2 regions of the Cytobacillus sp. ABV4_503 genome follow, and region 1 is predicted to be linked to the other one. Evidence: riboswitches for the same ligand, from Rfam matches in the RefSeq annotation. Region 1 holds a riboswitch; the other holds the start of a gene.

Region 1 (4,500 bases):
AAGGTTATCATTGCCGGCGGACGTGGTGTTAAGAGCGAGGAAGGCTTTGAACCATTAAAAGAGCTTGCATCTGTTCTTAATGGAGCAGTGGGTGCATCACGCGGAGCATGTGATGCTGATTATTGCGACTACTCGCTGCAAATTGGACAAACCGGTAAGGTTGTAACCCCTGATCTATATATTGCATGCGGTATCTCAGGAGCTATTCAGCATTTAGCTGGGATGTCCAACTCAAAAGTAATCGTAGCCATTAACAAAGATCCGGAAGCCAATATCTTTAAAGTAGCTGATTACGGTATTGTTGGAGATCTATTTGAGGTTGTTCCACTGTTAACAGAAGAATTCAAAAAGCTTAAAGTAAACGCATAAGATAGTATAACTAATGGGCGGCTGATGGCCGCCCATTATACATAGTGCCAATAGTAAAAGAAAGAGAATAATCTGCTCCAAATAGGGTAAATTACGATCGAGCAGATTGTTCGCAACATATAAAAAACGATGATATACTGTCGTTAGTATTTGAGTTGAATTTTAGGAGGCATATCAAATGGCTATTACACACGCAACTGACCAAAACTTTACTGCTGAGACTGGTTCGGGATTAGTACTGGCAGATTTCTGGGCTCCTTGGTGCGGCCCTTGTAAAATGATCGCTCCTGTTTTAGAAGAGCTTGATTCTGAAATGGGCGATAAAGTGAAAATTGTAAAAATCGATGTTGACGAAAACCAGGAAACTGCTGGCAAGTTTGGCGTAATGAGCATTCCGACATTAATCGTTTTAAAAGACGGTGAAGTTGTAGATAAAGTGGTTGGTTTCCAGCCAAAAGAAGCTCTTGCCGAATTACTTTCAAAACATGCTTAACCTATAAAGAATTTCCCGGTGTCCCCAGGAGGACATCGGGATTTTTTTTTTGTCATATGGGTTTTGTTGTTATGCTGCAGGTTTCCAGGCTGATATAATAAGATGGTAATAATGTGCCAACAGCGTTTTAGAGGCTAAATAATATTGGTTTGCTTCCAGTGCAAACTATGTTTTATTACTAGTTTGCACCCGAAAATGATTATGCCAAATAATGAATGTATTGAACTTCGATAAAAAAGTTTTAACCGGGGAGGTGAAGTGCCATGAATGATACGATTAAAAATAAACTGATGCTGCTTCCTGCCCAGCCGGGCTGTTATTTAATGAAAGACAGGCAGGGAACCATTATATATGTGGGAAAAGCAAAAATCCTGAAAAACCGTGTAAGATCCTATTTTACAGGGTCACATGACGGAAAAACATTAAGACTTGTTAATGAGATCGCAGATTTTGAGTACATTGTCACTTCTTCAGATATGGAAGCATTGATCCTTGAGATGAATCTGATCAAGAAATATGATCCAAAATATAATGTAATGCTGAAGGACGATAAAAGTTATCCTTTTATCAAATTGACGGCCGAACGCCATCCCCGTCTGATTACAACCAGAAAAGTAAAGAAAGACAGAGGAAAATACTTCGGACCTTATCCCAATGTGCAGGCTGCCAATGAAACCAAAAAGCTGCTCGACCGAATTTATCCTCTCCGTAAATGTTCAACTCTTCCGGACAGAGTTTGCCTTTATTACCATTTAGGCCAATGTCTTGCGCCATGTGTGAAGGCTGTAAGCGAAGACCAATATAAGCAAATGACAGATGAGATTGCAAAGTTCTTAAATGGCGGATACAAAGAGATTAAAAAAGACCTGACTGCAAAAATGACAGCAGCTGCTGAAGAATTAGACTTTGAAAGGGCGAAGGAACTTAGAGATAAAATTGCCCATATAGATGCAACGATGGAAAAGCAAAAAATGACAATGACAGACTTTACCGACCGGGATGTATTTGGATACGCGGTTGATAAAGGATGGATGTGTGTTCAGGTATTCTTCATCAGACAGGGGAAACTCATTGAACGGGATGTATCAATGTTCCCTATATATAATGAGCCGGAAGAAGAAATCCTAACTTTTCTCGGCCAGTTTTATACCAAAGCAAACCACTTTAAACCGCGTGAAATATTGGCACCGGATTCGGTTGATGCTGTAATGGCAGAACAGCTTCTGGATGTTAAAGTGCTAAAACCGCAGCGCGGGCAAAAAAAGGACCTGGTGAAGCTTGCTTATAAAAATGCAAAAATTGCTCTCCAGGAAAAGTTTTCTTTAATTGAGCGTGATGAAGAACGGACAATTAAAGCTGTAGAAAATCTGGGGGATCAGCTTGGAATTTATACTCCTCACCGGATAGAGGCATTTGATAATTCGAATATCCAGGGAACTGACCCTGTTTCAGCCATGATCGTCTTTATTGATGGCAAACCAGAGAAAAGAGAGTACCGTAAATACAAAATTAAATCCGTTAAAGGCCCTGATGACTATGAATCCATGAGAGAAGTAGTCCGGCGCAGATATACAAGGGTGCTGAAAGAAGAGCTGCCGCTTCCGGACTTAATTATGATTGATGGGGGAAAAGGGCATGTTGAAGCTGTACGGGATGTGCTTGAAAATGAGCTCGGTCTGGATATTCCGATTTCTGGCCTGGTAAAGGATGAAAAGCACAGGACTTCACAGCTGTTATATGGTAATCCGCTTCAAATTATTCCGCTTGCAAGGAACAGCCAGGAATTTTATCTGCTGCAGAGAATTCAGGACGAGGTTCATCGCTTTGCGATTACTTTTCATCGTCAGCTTCGCGGAAAAAGTGCCTTTCAGTCTATTCTTGATGAAATTTCCGGCATAGGCGAAAAGCGAAAGAAACAGCTGCTGAAAACCTTTGGATCTGTAAAGAAAATGAAAGAGGCACCAATCGAGGAGTTTAGAAAAATGGGCATTCCAGCGAATGTCGCTGAGGAATTAAAACAGAGGCTTGAGGAACAAAATGGAAATACTAAGTCATAAAATGGATATAGACAGAAAAATTCAGACATGTTATACTAATTGAAACTTTATATCAATATCACTTTATAGCGATAAAGCGTATGTTCATAATAGTTCATTAAGTTTCTGAGCTGTGAACAGAATCGTTAAGTGAAGGTAGAGGTGCGAACTTCATCAGTAAAAGCTTGGAGAAGAATGGGCTTCCATGAAAAGCTTTGAAAGGGTATGTTCGCCGAAGTGGAGAAAATCTCATCATTTTTTCTGCTGGTTCTGCATTGAACAAATGCAGGATTGTCAGGACAGTGCCGTCCTGGAGAGCTATCTCACTGTGTTTGCTCATTTTTATACTTTGGCTGCACAGCAATGGGATAGTAAACTATTCCATTGCTTTTTTTATTGCCCAAAAGGGTAATTTAGAGTTATAGCCATTGTTAAATACAGCAGAGTGAACTGTCATGCTTCACTTACATAGGACGGCAAATCATATTTAAAAGATCTTTAGAAAGAAGGGAAAGCTGTGGGAATCATTGTGCAGAAATTCGGAGGCACCTCCGTGGGGACTGTAGACAGAATTCAAAATGTCGCCAATCGGGTAATTGAAGAAAAGAGTCGGGGAAATGATGTTGTTGTGGTTGTTTCGGCAATGGGGAAAACGACTGATCAGCTGGTTGGCATGGCAAGGGAGATTTCCCCTTCACCTGATAAAAGGGAAATGGACATGCTGCTAACAACCGGCGAACAGGTGACCATCTCTTTATTGGCGATGGCTTTAAATGCGAAAGGGCATCCCTCTGTTTCTTTTACAGGGTGGCAGGCTGGTATTAAGACAGAAGCAGTCCATGGCAATGCGAGGATAGTGAATATTGATCCAGCTACCATTAAGGGTCAATTAAACCAAGGGAAAATTGTGATTGTGGCAGGCTTCCAGGGGATGACTGAAGATGGTTCCATCACTACACTTGGCCGGGGTGGTTCTGATACAACGGCTGTTGCACTGGCTGCAGCACTTAAAGCAGATAAATGTGATATTTATACTGATGTAACAGGGGTATTTACATCTGATCCCCGCTTTATAAAGAATGCGAGAAAATTATATTCTGTTTCCTACGATGAAATGCTTGAACTTGCCAACTTGGGGGCTGGTGTGCTCCATCCAAGAGCAGTCGAATTTGCTAAAAATTATGGACTTCCCCTTGAAGTGCGTTCGAGCCTTGAGCAGGAAGCCGGAACAATCATTGAGGAGGAAGTAAAAATGGAACAAAACTTAGTCGTGCGCGGTGTGGCTTTCGAGGATGATATAACAAGGGTGACGATTCTTGGTCTTCCTAATTCACTGACTGGATTGTCTACTATTTTCTCGGCGCTTGCCAAAAATCACATTAATGTTGATATCATTATACAGAGCATGACAGAAGCTCAGACGACAAACCTTTCATTTTCAATAAAGAATGAAGATCTCACAGATACAGTAAAAGTGCTTGAAAAGCATAGAGAACAATTAAATTATGACCGAATTGAATGGGAATCCGGCCTTGCCAAGGTTTCGATTGTTGGCTCAGGCATGATTTCCAATCCGGGTGTGGCTGCAGAAATGTTTGAAGT
Region 2 (4,500 bases), 310 kb from region 1:
TGCTTAACCATTACCAAATATAGCATAAAGCACTATAAAGGAGGTTTTACAAATGGATGCCAATATTATTGGAGTTTATAATTCACAAAGGGAAGTAGTAAATGCCATTCAAGAACTGCAGAATGACGGATACCCTGTTCAGGATCTATCCATCATTGGGCAGACAGAACACCTGGATACGTCTCTTGAAGATAAAACCGGTGTTCAAACAGAAACCTTCGAAACTAAGGATCGAGAGAGCAGTGAGAGCGCAGGATTCTTAAATAGTCTCGCATCATGGTTTGATGATGATCGCATGAGCAGTGACTCTCCAGTTGAAAAATTCAAGGAACTGGGCTTGTCAGATGATGAAGCCCGCAAATATGAAACTTATGTGAACGAGGGAAAAATCATTTTGTACAGCGATAGAATTGATACTGCAACAGGTCTTACCAATGCAGGGACTTCTGAAGCCAATGTGGATAGCACCTACACTGGGGGTTATAGCCAGCAGAGAAATCCCGCGGAAGAAGATGAACAATCATTAAAACTTCGGGAAGAACAGCTGGATGTGTCAAAAGAACGTGTTCAAGCCGGAGAAGTTGAAATCCATAAAGACGTTGTGGAAGAACAAAAAGCAATCAATGTACCGGTAGAGCATGAAGAAGTATATGTAGAAAGAAGAAAAGTGGATGATCCAACTGGCGCAAGCACCTCACCAATATCAGATGAGGAGACAATCAGGATCCCAATTACAGAGGAGCGAGTGGAAGTCTCCAAAAAGCCTGTTGTCACCGAAGAGATTGTCGTAGGCAAACGGGAGGTTCAGGAAACGCAGCAGGTTAAAGAAAACCTCAAGAAAGAAGAAGTGCATCTTGAGGGCGGCCGTGAATATGTTACTGACGATGAAGACTTAAATCGCTCTCTTAAAAGAAGAAATAATGACAACCTATAATTAAAAGGGTCCCTTCCGGGGGACCTCTTTAATCATGATGGATGAACACCAAAAAAGGCCTTCTCAAAGAGAAAGCCTTTATCTATGGTTTTTTAACTAGCTCTATTTTCCTGCCAGGCTTCTTTTTTGCCACGGGCAAGGAAAGCAAATGCCGCTACAAGAACAGCCACTGTAAGTAATGCGATTGCAGTACTGCCAGTAAAACCGACAATTAAATAACCAACAGCAGCGATTCCCGCTGAAATCAATGCATATGGAAGCTGGGTCATCACATGGTCCATATGATTACATCCAGCCCCGGTTGATGAAAGAATCGTTGTATCGGAAATCGGTGAACAATGATCCCCGAACACTGCACCGGCGAGAACTGCTGACATAGCCGGCAATAACAGAGAGATATCTGTTGCAGCAGCAATGTCTCCTGCAATTGGAAGCAGGATGCCGAAAGATCCCCATGAAGTTCCAGTACTGAATGCCATAATTCCAGCTATGACAAAAAGTAAAAGCGGAAGCCATGATGTGCTCATATTTGAACTTTCCACAAGACCGGCTAAATATTTTCCAGTTTCCAGACGGCCGATCAAATCAACAATCGCCCAGGCAAACAGCAAGATATAGACAGCTGGAAGCATAGACTTAATGCCTTCCCATACCCCTTTACCAAAAACATTTGGGTTAACACCTTTCAAAGCATAGGCTTGTCGGAAGAATAGTCCCAATGATACCAATAGACCCACCAGGCCTCCAAGGATAAGAGATTTTGAGACATCTGTATTCTCAAATATTTGTAAAATGGTCGCACTTCCTTCAACCGCCTGTGACCCAGTCCAAAACATCGAGCCCACTGTACCAATGACAAGTGCTATTATCGGCCACACAAGATCTCCGACCGATCCTTTTGAACTTGTAGGAAGGTCATCCTTCAGTTCACCAGGCGCCGGCTTCTCAGGATCCATTACTAGCCCCTCTTCAACTGCACGCTTCTCATGAACCTTCATTGGTCCAATTTCAAGGCCTCTTAATGCAACAATAAACACAATAGCGAGGGTAGCCCATACATAAAGATTCATTGGAATCATCTGAATAAATGCCGAGAAAGCTGAATACTCGGTAACATTATGGGCAGCAAGGATAGTTCCAATCAGCGCAATAATGTATGCTCCCCAGCTTGATACCGGTGAAACCACACAAACAGGTGCTGATGTGGAATCAATCAAATAGGCAAGTTTCGCACGGGATACACGCTGGCGGTCTGTAATCGGACGTGATATCTGGCCGACAGCCAGAGCATTGAAATAGTCGTCAATGAATATGATAATACCTAAAACAGCTCCGACAATCTGTGCGCCTGCACGGGTCTTGACCCGCTTCATCGCCCATTCTCCAAAAGCGCGGCTTCCGCCTGAAATAGATATAAATGCAGTAATAACTCCTAATACAAGCAAGAATAAAATAATATATACATTCCAGGTGTTCAGCTCTCCGTCTGAAACAAAAATTCCTTTTACAGCATCCCAAATGATGCTGAATGTTTCTGTGATGCTGAATTCAGCCAGCAATAGTGCGGCTGTTACGATCCCCACTCCCAATGACAGCAATACGCGCCGGGTCAGGATAACCATGGCGATTGCTACCAAAGGCGGCAGAAGGGAGAAAATCGTGTTTGCCATTACTTGTCCTCCTCTGAAATTTGATTGGTGTCCAGCTACAGGCTCCGATAAGCGGGCGCCTGTAGCTTTTCGTAGGGGAACAACAAGGATGATGACAGAGTCAAAATAAAAAAAGAGTAACGATAGAGAAAAATCTATCATTACTCTTTTGAAGTAATTAGTTTCTCCATCACGATCTGTAGCTCCCCATTATGAAGGCTTTGACAAAGTATATTCATACTTTCCCCTCATAATGACAGTGTTACTCCTATTCGAAGTAACCCCAGCAAGATTAGTTCTGACTCACTAATCATGCTTCGGCAACATTCCCTTTCGGCTGCGGTCCTAGTTGTCATCCTCGCACAGCGTACTCTTAAATCTTGCGCCTCTACCCCATCGGATATGATAAGGTTTTTATGAAATTATATTGAAATTTTATCAAAATACTAATCTTTTTGCAAGTGTTATTGGCCGGCCGGTATTTCTATTGAAGGCGAGGTGCCCCCTCCGCCATTGTAAAATTGCGGGACTTTTCCCGGATAAATGCCATAAGCGGCCAGTACATCCTCCTGTACAGTGATAATCTTGGTGGCAAAAGGTATAATGATTTGAACCTGCACATCCAGACGGACCAGTACCTTCACTTCAACATTATTAATGCCGTGATCCTTTGTTTCCGTTATAAAGTTGGAGGTAACAGAACCAACTGCATTAAATTTAACCGGTATCCGGGGACCCAGGTTTCCGAGAAGCGCATTATTGGTTGCCTGGCCAAGCGGCACGTAATAAACTATTCCATTTGTATTCTGCATTTGTTCCGTAGTAATTTCCACATCTGTAAAGGACTCCAATGCATCCAAATCGCCCTTTTCCGCTTTCTTAATATTATCCTGAACAAGTTCGGTTACTTCCGCTTTGACCCTGTTCAGCTTTTCTACGTTTATGCTGACAACCCCGCTTTCACTTGCTTCAAACATATCTTCCAAATCCATCACATTGGTAATTTTTTTATTAATCGCATTGTTTATCACCAATGATGCGATTTTCCTTGTCTGTGAATCGGCATAGCTCATGAGAGTGGGCTTAAGCCCTTCGTTGATAATCCATAGGCCGGCAGCAGTTGAGATGACGAAAAATATAAAGGTCAACAGAAATACATAGCGAAATGGCAGAGGACCTTTCCGGGGCAGCCGGCCTCGAAATTTTGCCAAAACAAATCCCCCCTTTACAAGCTATATGTATGCTGTAAAGGAGGGAACTAGGCTCAAAAATCCAAAATAGTTTATTGTTGTACAAAAGTCGTATCGCAGCCTATAATGACAGAATTCAATTCAATCCTCAAATCTGCTTCATACGGCTCCACATTCCTGCCCTTTTCTTCAAGTACGCGGATGACAGGCCTATCACTCAGACCCGTGTTCTGCCGGCAGACAACACCTTTCCTGCCATCATTCAGCTCGACTGTAACACCCACAGGATATACCGCGACCGCTTGACGAAAAACTTCTATTATCCTCTTATCAAATAACTTTTCTGCCCCTGCATACAAAATCTCCAGGCCTTCATGCGGGAGCATAGCCTGTCTGTAAATGCGATTAGATGTTACTGCATCAAACACATCTGCAATCGCAATAATCTTGCCGAAATCATGTATCTCGTCTCCCTCAAGGCCGCGCGGGTAGCCGGAGCCATTCAAACGCTCATGATGCTGAAAGGCACAATGTGCAACAAGGAGCGGAATCGTCTCTACTTTTCTTAATATATTAAATCCATCTTCAGGATGCTTCTTTATTGATTCAAATTCTTCAGCTGTCAATTTACCCGGTTTCAAAAGAATATCTGCTGGCACCTTCATTTTACCTACATCATGGAGAATAGCACCTAGCCCCAGGATTTCAAGTTCCTTTGGCAGGAGCT

The links. A riboswitch is a leader RNA that binds a small molecule or an ion and turns the genes downstream of it on or off. The one in region 1 is predicted to bind lysine.
Region 2: linked by a shared signal. The riboswitch ahead of ACXAD1_RS20845 (Na+/H+ antiporter NhaC family protein) and the one ahead of ACXAD1_RS19245 (aspartate kinase) in region 1 are both predicted to bind lysine.

What each region holds. Positions count from the first base shown of each region.
Region 1 covers NZ_JBSWTH010000001.1:3,820,319-3,824,818, reverse strand. The annotation lists gene ACXAD1_RS19260 (electron transfer flavoprotein subunit alpha/FixB family protein) at 1-369, shown strand, start outside; gene trxA (thioredoxin) at 548-862, shown strand; gene uvrC (excinuclease ABC subunit UvrC) at 1,126-2,919, shown strand; lysine riboswitch at 3,048-3,227, shown strand; gene ACXAD1_RS19245 (aspartate kinase) at 3,416-4,500, shown strand, end outside.
Region 2 covers NZ_JBSWTH010000001.1:4,129,686-4,134,185, forward strand. The annotation lists gene ACXAD1_RS20840 (YsnF/AvaK domain-containing protein) at 53-934, shown strand; gene ACXAD1_RS20845 (Na+/H+ antiporter NhaC family protein) at 1,027-2,604, opposite strand; lysine riboswitch at 2,776-2,982, opposite strand; gene yunB (sporulation protein YunB) at 3,048-3,794, opposite strand; gene ACXAD1_RS20855 (HD-GYP domain-containing protein) at 3,866-4,500, opposite strand, start outside.